2 regions of the Gordonia sp. NPDC003950 genome follow, and region 1 is predicted to be linked to the other one. Evidence: riboswitches for the same ligand, from Rfam matches in the RefSeq annotation. Region 1 holds a riboswitch; the other holds the start of a gene.
The links. Region 1 has a riboswitch for thiamine pyrophosphate ahead of thiC (phosphomethylpyrimidine synthase ThiC). Riboswitches for the same ligand answer to the same signal wherever they lie in the genome.
Positions count from the first base shown of each region.

Region 2: linked by a shared signal. The riboswitch ahead of ACWETB_RS08215 (3-oxoacyl-ACP reductase) and the one ahead of thiC (phosphomethylpyrimidine synthase ThiC) in region 1 are both predicted to bind thiamine pyrophosphate.

Region 1 covers NZ_JBSGIT010000018.1:713-5,939, reverse strand. The annotation lists gene ACWETB_RS16150 (HAD-IIA family hydrolase) at 1-307, opposite strand, end outside; gene ACWETB_RS16145 (VOC family protein) at 366-728, shown strand; gene thiD (bifunctional hydroxymethylpyrimidine kinase/phosphomethylpyrimidine kinase) at 703-1,536, opposite strand; gene thiC (phosphomethylpyrimidine synthase ThiC) at 1,587-3,278, opposite strand; TPP riboswitch at 3,272-3,384, opposite strand; gene ACWETB_RS16130 (GNAT family N-acetyltransferase) at 3,707-4,054, shown strand; gene ACWETB_RS16125 (siderophore-interacting protein) at 4,192-4,953, shown strand; gene ACWETB_RS16120 (hypothetical protein) at 5,120-5,227, shown strand, end outside.
Region 2 covers NZ_JBSGIT010000007.1:140,554-145,780, forward strand. The annotation lists gene ACWETB_RS08190 (phosphotransferase family protein) at 1-138, opposite strand, end outside; gene ACWETB_RS08195 (DUF2306 domain-containing protein) at 319-1,050, shown strand; gene ACWETB_RS08200 (GNAT family N-acetyltransferase) at 1,023-1,583, opposite strand; gene ACWETB_RS08205 (DUF1622 domain-containing protein) at 1,834-2,259, opposite strand; gene ACWETB_RS08210 (class I SAM-dependent DNA methyltransferase) at 2,269-2,964, opposite strand; gene ACWETB_RS08215 (3-oxoacyl-ACP reductase) at 2,982-3,755, opposite strand; TPP riboswitch at 3,749-3,845, opposite strand; gene ACWETB_RS08220 (hypothetical protein) at 3,972-4,121, opposite strand; tRNA gene ACWETB_RS08225 (tRNA-Val) at 4,272-4,343, opposite strand; tRNA gene ACWETB_RS08230 (tRNA-Gly) at 4,364-4,436, opposite strand; tRNA gene ACWETB_RS08235 (tRNA-Val) at 4,574-4,648, opposite strand; tRNA gene ACWETB_RS08240 (tRNA-Cys) at 4,682-4,755, opposite strand; tRNA gene ACWETB_RS08245 (tRNA-Gly) at 4,778-4,850, opposite strand; tRNA gene ACWETB_RS08250 (tRNA-Val) at 5,160-5,227, shown strand, end outside.

The DNA of each region.
Region 1 (5,227 bases):
CGATGTCGTGCAGGGCCGTCGTCAGTCCGGACTCGCCGACGACGTATGCGCTGCCGCCGGGGCGTTGGGTGTCCAGGAAACGGGCGGTGGCCAACGCCGAGGTCCAGATGGAATCCTCGGGAATGTCCAGGCCGGTGCGCAGGAGCCGGGCGCGCAGATCGCGGGGCGTGCGGATCGAATTGTTGGTCAGCACGGTGAACGGGATGCCGCCGTCACGGAGTTCGGCGATGAACGCATCGGCACCGGGGATCAGGTGGTCCTCACGGATGAGGACACCGTCCATGTCCATCAGGTAGGTCCAGGTCATGGCTCCACGCTACGTTGTTCTCGGCCGACGGTCGCACGCTTGCCCTATCCTCGTGGAGATGGAACTCGTGCGCGCGGTACCGATCCTGACAGTCGACGACCTCGACGAGGCCGTGACGATGTACACCTCGTTGCTGGGACTCGACGTCCTGATGAATCACGGATGGATTGCGACGCTGGGCAATTCGGATGCCGTCGGTGGTGCGGCACCGCAATTCTCGCTGATGACCACTGATGCGACCGCGCAAGTGAATCCGGTGGCGTCGCTGCAGGTACCCGACGTCGACGCCGCCTACGCGCAGGCGCTCGCCGACGGTGTGGAGATCGTCCACCCGCTCTCCGACGAGGAGTGGGGCGTACGGCGTTTCTTCTTCCGTGACGCCGACGGCAACGTGGTCAACGTGCTGTCTCACCGTCGGTAGCCGCACCGTCCGGCGCCGCACCGACCCGCCACAGCGGATTGACCGGCCCGTGGCCCGCGCCGAGGGGATAGGCGGCCGCGAGCCCGCGGGTCACCCAGTCCTTGGCGAATCCGACCGCATCCGGCACCGACCTGCCATGTGCGAGAGCACATACCGTCGCGGCTGCCAGGGTGTCGCCGGCGCCGTGATCGTGGCCGGTGTCGATGCGTTCGTGAGTGAACTCGAGGAACTGTTCACCGTCGAACAGGAGATCGGGGCTCTGCGCGCTGGTCCGCAGATGACCACCCTTGACCAACACCCAACGCGGGCCGAGTGCGTAAAGAGCGCGTGCCGCATCACGCTGGGTGGCGTCGTCGACGACCTCGATCCCGGTCAGCAATCGCACCTCGTCGAGGTTCGGTGTCACCAGCGTGGCAAGCGGAAACAGGTTGGTGCGCAACGTGTCCAGGGCCTCGGTGGCGAGCAGGGCGTCGCCGTGCATCGATGCGCTCACCGGATCGACCACCAGCGGGACGGGCGCGTCTCGCCCGATGCCGAGTTCGGTGCATGCGGCCACCACGGCGTCGATGATCGGCGCCGAGGCGAGCATGCCGGTCTTGACCGCCGACACCCCGATGTCGGAGACCACCGAGTGTATCTGGGCGGCAACGATACCCGGGTCGATCTCCTGGAACCCGCTGACGCCCACCGAGTTCTGCACGGTGACCGCGGTGACGGCAACGCATCCGTGCAGGCCCAACAGTGCGAAGGTGCGCAGATCGGCCTGAATACCAGCGCCGCCACCGGAATCCGAACCGGCGACGGTCATCACCCGCGTCGGCGTGACCCCCGGCGGGGCGGTGGGCAGGAGGTGAGAGCTCACGGCGTGCTGCCCGCCTCGATGGGGAGGTAGATACGTCCGCCCGCGTCGGCGAATTCCGCTGACTTGGCGGCCATTTCGGCGGCGATCTTGCGGTCGATGTCCTCGGCGGTCACCAGATTGTTCTCCTCGGCGTAGGCGCGCACGTCCGCCGAGATCCGCATCGAGCAGAATTTGGGACCGCACATGGAGCAGAAGTGGGCGGTCTTGGCCGGCTCGGCGGGCAGGGTCTCGTCGTGGTACTCACGTGCGGTGTCCGGGTCGAGTGCCAGGTTGAACTGATCGTTCCAGCGGAACTCGAAGCGCGCCTTGGACAGTGCGTCGTCGCGCTCCTGTGCGCGCGGATGGCCCTTGGCCAGATCGGCGGAGTGTGCGGCGATCTTGTAGGTGATGACGCCGACCTTGACATCGTCACGGTTGGGCAGGCCCAGGTGCTCCTTCGGCGTGACATAACACAGCATGGCGGTGCCGGCCTGGGCGATCATCGCCGCACCGATCGCCGAGGTGATGTGGTCGTAGGCGGGTGCGATGTCGGTGGCGAGTGGGCCGAGGGTGTAGAACGGTGCCTCCTCGCACAGTTCCTCCTCCAGCCGCACGTTCTCGGCGATCTTGTGCATCGGCACGTGGCCCGGTCCCTCGATCATCACCTGCACGCCATGAGATTTCGCGATCGTGGTGAGTTCCCCGAGGGTCCGCAGTTCGGCGAACTGAGCCTCATCGTTCGCGTCGGCGATCGAGCCGGGACGCAGTCCGTCGCCGAGGGAGAAGGTGATGTCGTAGCGCCGGAAGATCTCGCACAGTTCGTCGAAGTGGGTGTAGAGGAATGATTCTTCGTGGTGGGCGAGGCACCAGGCGGCCATGATCGACCCACCGCGCGAGACGATGCCGGTGACGCGGCGGGCGGTCAGTGGCACGTACCGCAGCAGCACCCCGGCGTGCACGGTCATGTAGTCCACGCCCTGCTCGGCCTGCTCGATCACGGTGTCGCGGTAGATCTCCCACGTCAGCCTGGTCGGATCGCCCTTCACCTTCTCCAATGCCTGGTAGATCGGCACGGTACCGACGGGGACCGGCGAGTTGCGCAGAATCCATTCGCGGGTCATGTGGATGTCGGAGCCGGTGGAGAGGTCCATGATGGTGTCGGCGCCCCAGCGGGTGGCCCACACCATCTTCTCCACCTCCTCGGCGATGGAGCTGGTGACGGCCGAATTGCCGATGTTGGCATTGACTTTCACCGCGAAGGCCTTGCCGATGATCATCGGCTCCGACTCGGGGTGTCGATGGTTGACCGGGATCACCGCCCGGCCGGCGGCGACCTCACGGCGCACGAGTTCGACATCGACATCCTCGCGGGCGGCGATGAACCGCATCTCGTCGGTGACGATTCCCGCACGCGCCCAGGCCAACTGGGTCGAGGCGCCGTCGATCGGAGCGGGCCGCGTCCAGGAATCGCGGGTCGGTGGCAGCCCCTTCTCGACGTCGATGTCGGCGGCGTCGTCGGTGTAGGGGCCCGAGGTGTCGTAGACGTCGAGGTGCTCACCGTTGGTGAGGTGGATGCGGCGTTGCCCGACGCGCAGGCCGTCCACCTCGAGGTAGTGCTTGGTGCTGCCCTGGATCGGGCCGGTGGTCAGGATCGAGCCGTCGACGGTGTCGGTGGTGCGTGTGCGGTCGGCGGATACAGGTGTGCCCATGGTCTGTGTCTCCCTACGCCGGCATTACCCGGACAGGTTCGGGCGGTCGGCGACCGCCTGTCGCCATCTCAGCCCCCGGTACGTGGGAGCCCCCGCGTGTGAAGTTGTGCACCGACGATATGCATCGTCGTCGTACACGGATGAGCATACGCGGGTCGGGGTTCAACCGATCGACGTCGGGTGGTGTGGCGCCGATGGGCCAGTGGATGGTGCGGGTGGCAGGGGTGTGGAAGCGATTCGCAGACGCCTGGCCGAGGTGGCCGAACCGTAACGGATTCGTCCACAGGCCGTTGCGTTCACGTCACCCACCTACGGAACCGTAATGTAGTGTGTGACCGGAATCACAGAGAGTGATTCGCCGACAGGAAGGGGCGCCGGTCGGCAGGGGTTCGTCGTTCACCGGACCACGGCATAAGGGATATGGACACATGCAACGCAAACACCGGCATCGCCCGCCGCAGACGGCGCAGTCGATTCTTCAGCAGATCTCGCAGGTGGTGCACAACCCCGAGCGGGAGCGCTTCGAACTGTGGGTCGCCGGTGACCTCGTCGGAGTTCTCGGTTACTCGATCGACGACGTCGACGGGCAACGCACGGTGACGGTGCTGCACACCGTTCTGTACGACGAGTACACCGGACACGGCCTCGGAACCCGATTGACGCGGGGTGCGCTGGCCTACATTCGCGATCAGGGGGCGCGGGTGCGGCCGGTGTGTACCTTCACCAAGGATTTCCTGGACCAGCATCCCGGTGTTGTGCCGTTGGCGCCGGTGTAATCGTGCCGTTGGCGCCGGTGTAATCGTGCCGTTGGCGCCGGTGTAAAAGGTCCTGGTGGGCCCGCTCGCGGCGGCTCGCCTGTTTTGACTTAGGCTACCCTGACCTCAAACCACCGTCGAGGAAAGGGACGTCCGGCATGGCCGAGACCCAGCACAAGGCGCCGTCGAGGGGTATCCAGGGAGCGATCCTGAAGCTGCTCCGCGCCGACGACTACGAATTCACCGTCACCAGCAACGAGGTGATCACCGACCACTACATTCGCGTCGGATTCACCGGGGGCGGCCTGCTCGCCGACCGCCCGATCCATCCGACGATGTGGGTCCGGTTGTGGTTCGAGTCGAACGGTAAGGCGCATCAGCGGGGCTACACCCTCGCCGACGCGGACGCCGAGGCCGACACCTTCTTCATCGAATTCGCCATCCACGACGGCGCGGCCGCCCGCTGGGCTCAGGCCGCGCAGCCGGGGACGACCATCGGTGCCACGTTCATGGGATCGAAGTTCGCCATCCCGGAGCCGGCTCCCACCGGGTGGCTCATCGCGGGTGATCCGGCCTCGCTGCCGGCGATCAATTCGTTGCTCGACGCGCTGAGTGCGTCGTCGTCGCCGGAGGTGGCGGCCACGATCTGGTTCGAATTCGCGCACGACGACGATAAGGATCTGCCGATCCGGCTGCGGCCGCAGGACACCTTGCACTGGGTTCGCCGCGAGCGTGACGGTGCCGCCCTCGTCGACGCGGTGCGCGCCGCGGCCACCCCGTCCGCCGGCCAATTCGGTTGGGTCGCCTTGGATTCCACCAGCACTCGAGCCGTCGCCGGGGTGCTGCGCGAGGACTTCGGCCTCGGCAAGAAGGGCGTGAAGGCGCAGGCCTACTGGCGGCCGGAGGCCGATCCGTCCTGATTGCCTGCGGTTCGGTCTGGGCAACAGCGGGTTGGGAATCGCGAACAGGCAGGTTAGCCTCTCCTTCAGCGGGGTTCCGGGGGTGGACTCCGGGTATGACGGGAGTACGACATGACACAGGGATCGGCCGGTAACGACGCTGTCGGCGGGGCGGCGGGTGGGGCAGATGCCCCCTACGACGAGGCGTACGGGTCTGCGTACCCGGCCGACGACTATCCAACCGAGCAGTACGCCGTCGACCAACCGGCCGCGGCCGTACCTCTACGGCACCGAC
Region 2 (5,227 bases), on a different contig from region 1:
CCGTGACGCGCCGGCCGGCAGGCGCGTCAGGTCGGTGACGGTGACGTTCCCGGTATGGTGCACCTCTCCCAGAACTGCGACGAGTCCTGACGAAATACGTTCGGCCAGTTCGGATTGACGGGAGTCTGACGGCGGCATGGCTGAAGTCTACGGGCCCATCGTCGAATATCGGACCGATTGGGACGCCCCGGCCACCCGGCACCCGGAAACCGGGGTGGATGTGCGGGTTTACCCGGTGTCGGTCCCGACCCGACATTCGTAGTCTCGATGTCACCGCGAACTCGTCACGGCGAGTTCCCCTGACCCGGAGGGACACTCATGGCCGCTACGAGATTCGTCAGGGGGCGGTATGTGGTGATCGTGTTGACCTGTGTGGCGGTCGCCGTGATGGCGCCTGCGCCGTACATCGGGTCGCGGATGCACGAGGTGGCGGCGAACGACACCGGGCTGGCGGCGCACTACGCGACGCAACCTCATTGGGTGGTCACGGTTCTCTACGTCCACATGTTCAGCGCCGGTATCGCACTGGGCATCGGGCCGCTGCAGTTCTCGAGGTATGTGCGGTCGAGGTGGGCGTGGCTGCATCGCGTGGTCGGGCGGGTGTACGTTCTTGCGGTCATTCCCGCCGGAGTGTCCGGACTTGTTGTGTCCGCGTTCAGCGCGGCAGGTCTTGCCGGGCTCTTCGGATTCGGATCGCTGGCGCTCCTGTGGCTGACGTTCACCGCACGTGGCACGCTGTGGGCCCGCCGCGGGGACATCGCACGCCACCGGGCGTGGATGATCCGGGGGTTTGCGATGACCTATGCCGCGGTCACCCTGCGGCTCTGGCAGAGTCTGCTGATGGCCGTGATCGAGGCGGCCGGGGGCGCCGGCGACGTCTTCGCCAGCGCGTACGCACCGGTGCCGTTCCTGTGCTGGATTCCGAATCTCGTTGTCGCCGAGTACCTGATCGCGCGGCGTGGACTCCCCGGATTGCGGTACGTGGTCCCGCCGATGGCGACGCCCACCGCGCCGGTGGTGTCTCAGACGAGTGGCAACGCCATCACATAGTCATGTTCGATGCTGCCACCCAGGTCGAAGGTTTTCACACCGGCCCGAGCGAACCCGAACTTGCCGTAGAAACGTTGGGCCCGAACGTTTTCCTGATTGACGCCGAGCCAGACCACCACGCTGCCGCGGCGTCGGGCCCGATCGACTGCCGCACGCATCAGCAGGTGCGATGGGGGATCGGCGCGAAGGCGACCGTGGTGGTCGGGGAGCACGTACATCTTCGAGATCTCCGAGCAGGGCCGTGCCGTGACGGCGGCCGCGACGTCGGGATCCGACGGATCCCGGTGATGAACGAGCGCGTAGCCGAGGAGGTCGCCGCCGTCGGTGCGCGCGAGGAAAACGTCGGATTCCGGGGACCGTACGAAGTCGGCGAAGTTGTCGGGGGACAGATGTGCCCGGATGAAACCTGCGATGTCGTCGGGTTGCGCGTGGGGCGGACATGCCAGCGGGAAGGTGGCCGCGGCGACCTCGGCAATGGCGACGGCCGACGCGGGGTCCGTAGCCCGCTCGACCGTGATGGTGGGTGCCGTCATGATGTGGGCCTCACTTCGCACAGATAACCCCTCGCATGACGTGCCACGCGAGGGGGAGTGGGGATGGGCGTGCTACTTCTTGCCGCAGGTGCAGTTCTCTCCGCACGTGCAGTTGGGTCCGCAGGTGCAGTCGGGGTTGTCGCAGGCCGGGGCATTCACATTGTTGATCATGCATACAACGTTACGACACCAGTGATCGACAGGGACACCGTCGTTGGTCCCGAATTGCCGCGATCGATGCCGATCACCACTACTCGTCGGCGTCGCGGTGGGCCCGGGCCGCGCGTGCGTCACGGGCAACGGCATCGCCGACGACCTGCCCGCCGGAGGTGAGCAGCGCACGTCGCCAGGGAAGGACTCCCTCGATCTCGATCTGGATGGACATCGACAAGATGGTCCGGATCAGCACGATCATCCCGAGGATCGCAGCATCGGTGAGGGACGGTTTGGAAGTGATGGTCCGAATGAGGTCGGCGGCGACCAGGATCTCCAGGCCGAGCAGGATCGCACCGCCCAAGGTCGTCCGGAGCACGGAGAATGCGGCAGCGCCGCCTTCATGCCGCAGCAGCGAGCGGGCACTGAGCACCGCGGCCGTGGCAAATCCGAGAATCATCGCCGCGGCACCGATGGCCTCGAAGGTCACCGCGATGTCGGAGAACGTCTCCTCGATCTTCATGCGGTGACCTTACCGACGTCGTGCTCGGGACGCGGTGTACCGGTCGGTGCGGGAGGGGTTCGGCGGAGCAGGACTTCGGCGGAGGAGGAGATGGACGTGCGGAAAGCGGTTGTCGAGGTCGGGGCGGCTGACAAGACGCCACGACTCGGTGAAGCCGGCGGTAGCGGCGCTGTCGGTCAACGCATCCGGATGCCAGCGCCACGCAGGCGCGACGGCATGGTCGAACTCGTGCACTCCGGCTTCGTCACTGCTCTGCATTGCGACGAGGAGGATGGCACCAGCGGGCAACCGGCGATGCCAGTCGTCCAGTACCGCGTGAACATCGCCCGGCGGGAGATGAATCAGGCTGAAGCGGGAGATGATTCCGGCGGTGGCGTGGAGATCGACGTCGCCCAACCACGCGTCGCCGAGATCGAACCGAAGGTGTGGATATGCCCGGCGTGCATGCGCCAGCATCTGCTCACTAGGATCCACGCCGAGGACGTCGACGCCGTGATCGTTCAGATCGCTTGCGACATGCCCTGTCCCACAACCCACATCGACGACGTGCGCGCCCGACTCGGGCAGCTCGTCGATGAACATGCTGATCGCGTGCCGTTCCAACGGCGACGCGTATGCCGTCGGAAACCGTGTCGCGTACACGTCGGCGAGCGCGTCGTAACCGGGTTGGATGCGGTCACCGGGGCAGGTCCCGGAGGATGTCATGGCTCGTCCCGGTGTCGTCAGTCCTTCACCAGTCCGCCGTCGACCACCAGGTTCTGCCCGGTGACCGCGCGCGACCACGGCGAGAGGAAGAACAGGACGGCGTCGGCGAATTCGGCCGGCGTGGTCACCGATCGCAGCGGAGTCGCGGCCGCGATGGCGTCGAACACCTCGGGCGGCGTGGCGGAACTGGCGTCGGTGGTGCGCAGCAGCCCGCCCGAGACCATGTTCACCGTGATGCCATCCGGGCCGAGATCGGCCGACAGGGTGCGTGTGAGCGCCAGTAACGCGGCTTTGGCTGTGGTGTAATCGTGGTAGGGGACAACGGGATTCTGGACCAGGTTGGTGCCGATGTTGATGATGCGGCCACCGCCGGCTGCCCGCATCCCGGGGAGTGCGGCCTGCACCGTGTGGAGAGCGCCACCGACGACACCACGGAATTGGACGTCGAGCTCGTCGACGCTCAGATCGTCGGCGTGGGATCGGGCGTCGCCGTTGAACGAGTAGTCGGGCAGCGCATTGTTGACGACCGCGGTGATCGGATCGCCGAAATGGGTTGCCGCGCTCTCGATCAGCGATGCTACGGCCGCCCGGTCAGTGACGTCGGCGGGCAGTGCGATGGCATTGGTGCCGATCGTTGCCGCGAGTGCGGCCGCGGCATCGGCGCTGCGACGGTAGTTGATGACGACGCGGGCTCCCTGAGCGGCGACCGCCCGCACGATGTGGGCACCGAGCCCGCGGGCTCCACCGGTGACGAGTACGACGTGTTGGGAAAACGGCAACGCCACAGGCATTCTCAGACCATCCCTTCGCCAGTGCTAACTGGAGCAGGTTCGACGGGTGTGTTCTCAGCCGGCCGGACGCCGGCACCCCGTGTCGTAGGTCATCGAATCGTATTGCCGCGACGGATGCAACCTTCTCGTGTCACGTTCTGCGTGCGACCTTCTGCAGCGGTCGACAGAGACCGCCGGGCCGACGCAGTGCGGTGCGGCGAGGAGGTCGGCGGGTGATCAGACCCCGACGAGGCGACGGGATTCGATCCGTGCAACAGCGGCACGGAGTTCCTCGTCGCGGGCGCGGATGTCATCGACGCGGCGGGTGATGGGAAGCAGGTCGGTGATCACCTCGGCTCCACTGACGGCAACATCGTGGGTGGTCACCCATTCAAGGGTGTACTGCAAGGCGGCGCGGTCCATGGTCATCACTGATCTCGGGTAGCGGGTGGGCTGGGATCTTCTCGGGTCGGTCGCGCTCGGATGGGGCACGTCCGACCCAGCAAGAAACCCACTGCGATGAGTGGGTTTCTCTCGTGCGCGATACAAGGATTGAACTTGTGACCTCTTCCGTGTCAGGGAAGCGCTCTCCCACTGAGCTAATCGCGCGGGATATGAAATTTTGACCGAGCGGATGACGGGATTCGAACCCGCGACCCTCACCTTGGCAAGGTGATGCGCTACCAGCTGCGCTACATCCGCATGACGGCACGCGCGGAAACCGCTACGACGTGCTGCGCAACCATATTCGATGCCGTGGTGATAATCCAAATGCGCAGGCAACGGCGTCGCGGTGGGGCCCTCGGAATGAAAAAACCCGCCGGTTCGGCGGGTTCTCGTGGTGCGCGATACAAGGATTGAACTTGTGACCTCTTCCGTGTCAGGGAAGCGCTCTCCCACTGAGCTAATCGCGCGGGCTATGAAATTGGCGTGGAAATTGACTCCCTTGGAGGTGGCGACGGGAATCGAACCCGTGTGCACGGCTTTGCAGGCCGTTGCCTCACCACTCGGCCACACCACCAGAGGCGAGCTTGCTCGCACCGAGCGGATGACGGGATTCGAACCCGCGACCCTCACCTTGGCAAGGTGATGCGCTACCAGCTGCGCTACATCCGCATGCCCCGCGAGCGATCTTGTGGACCATTGTGCTCGCGATGCGGGACAGAACATTATCCGAACGTTACGGCGATGCCAAATCGCCTGGTCAGCGTCGCGTCCAGGGGAGTTGTGGCACAGGGTCGGCGCCGTTGCGGGTGTGCATGATGGGGTTCCAGGGGTTTCTGGATACGGACGTCGCGGACAACGCAGCTGCTGTCGGCGGCCCATGCGTCGCTGGTCGTCGTCGGTGTCAGGCGATTTGGGTAAACCGGCAACGGGCGTGTACTGTTCCTGCTCGTGCACCGACGCCCCAGAGCGTCGGAACACGGTCCCGTGGCTCAGTGGAAGAGCGTCCCGTTCACACCGGGGAGGTCGCTGGTTCGATCCCAGCCGGG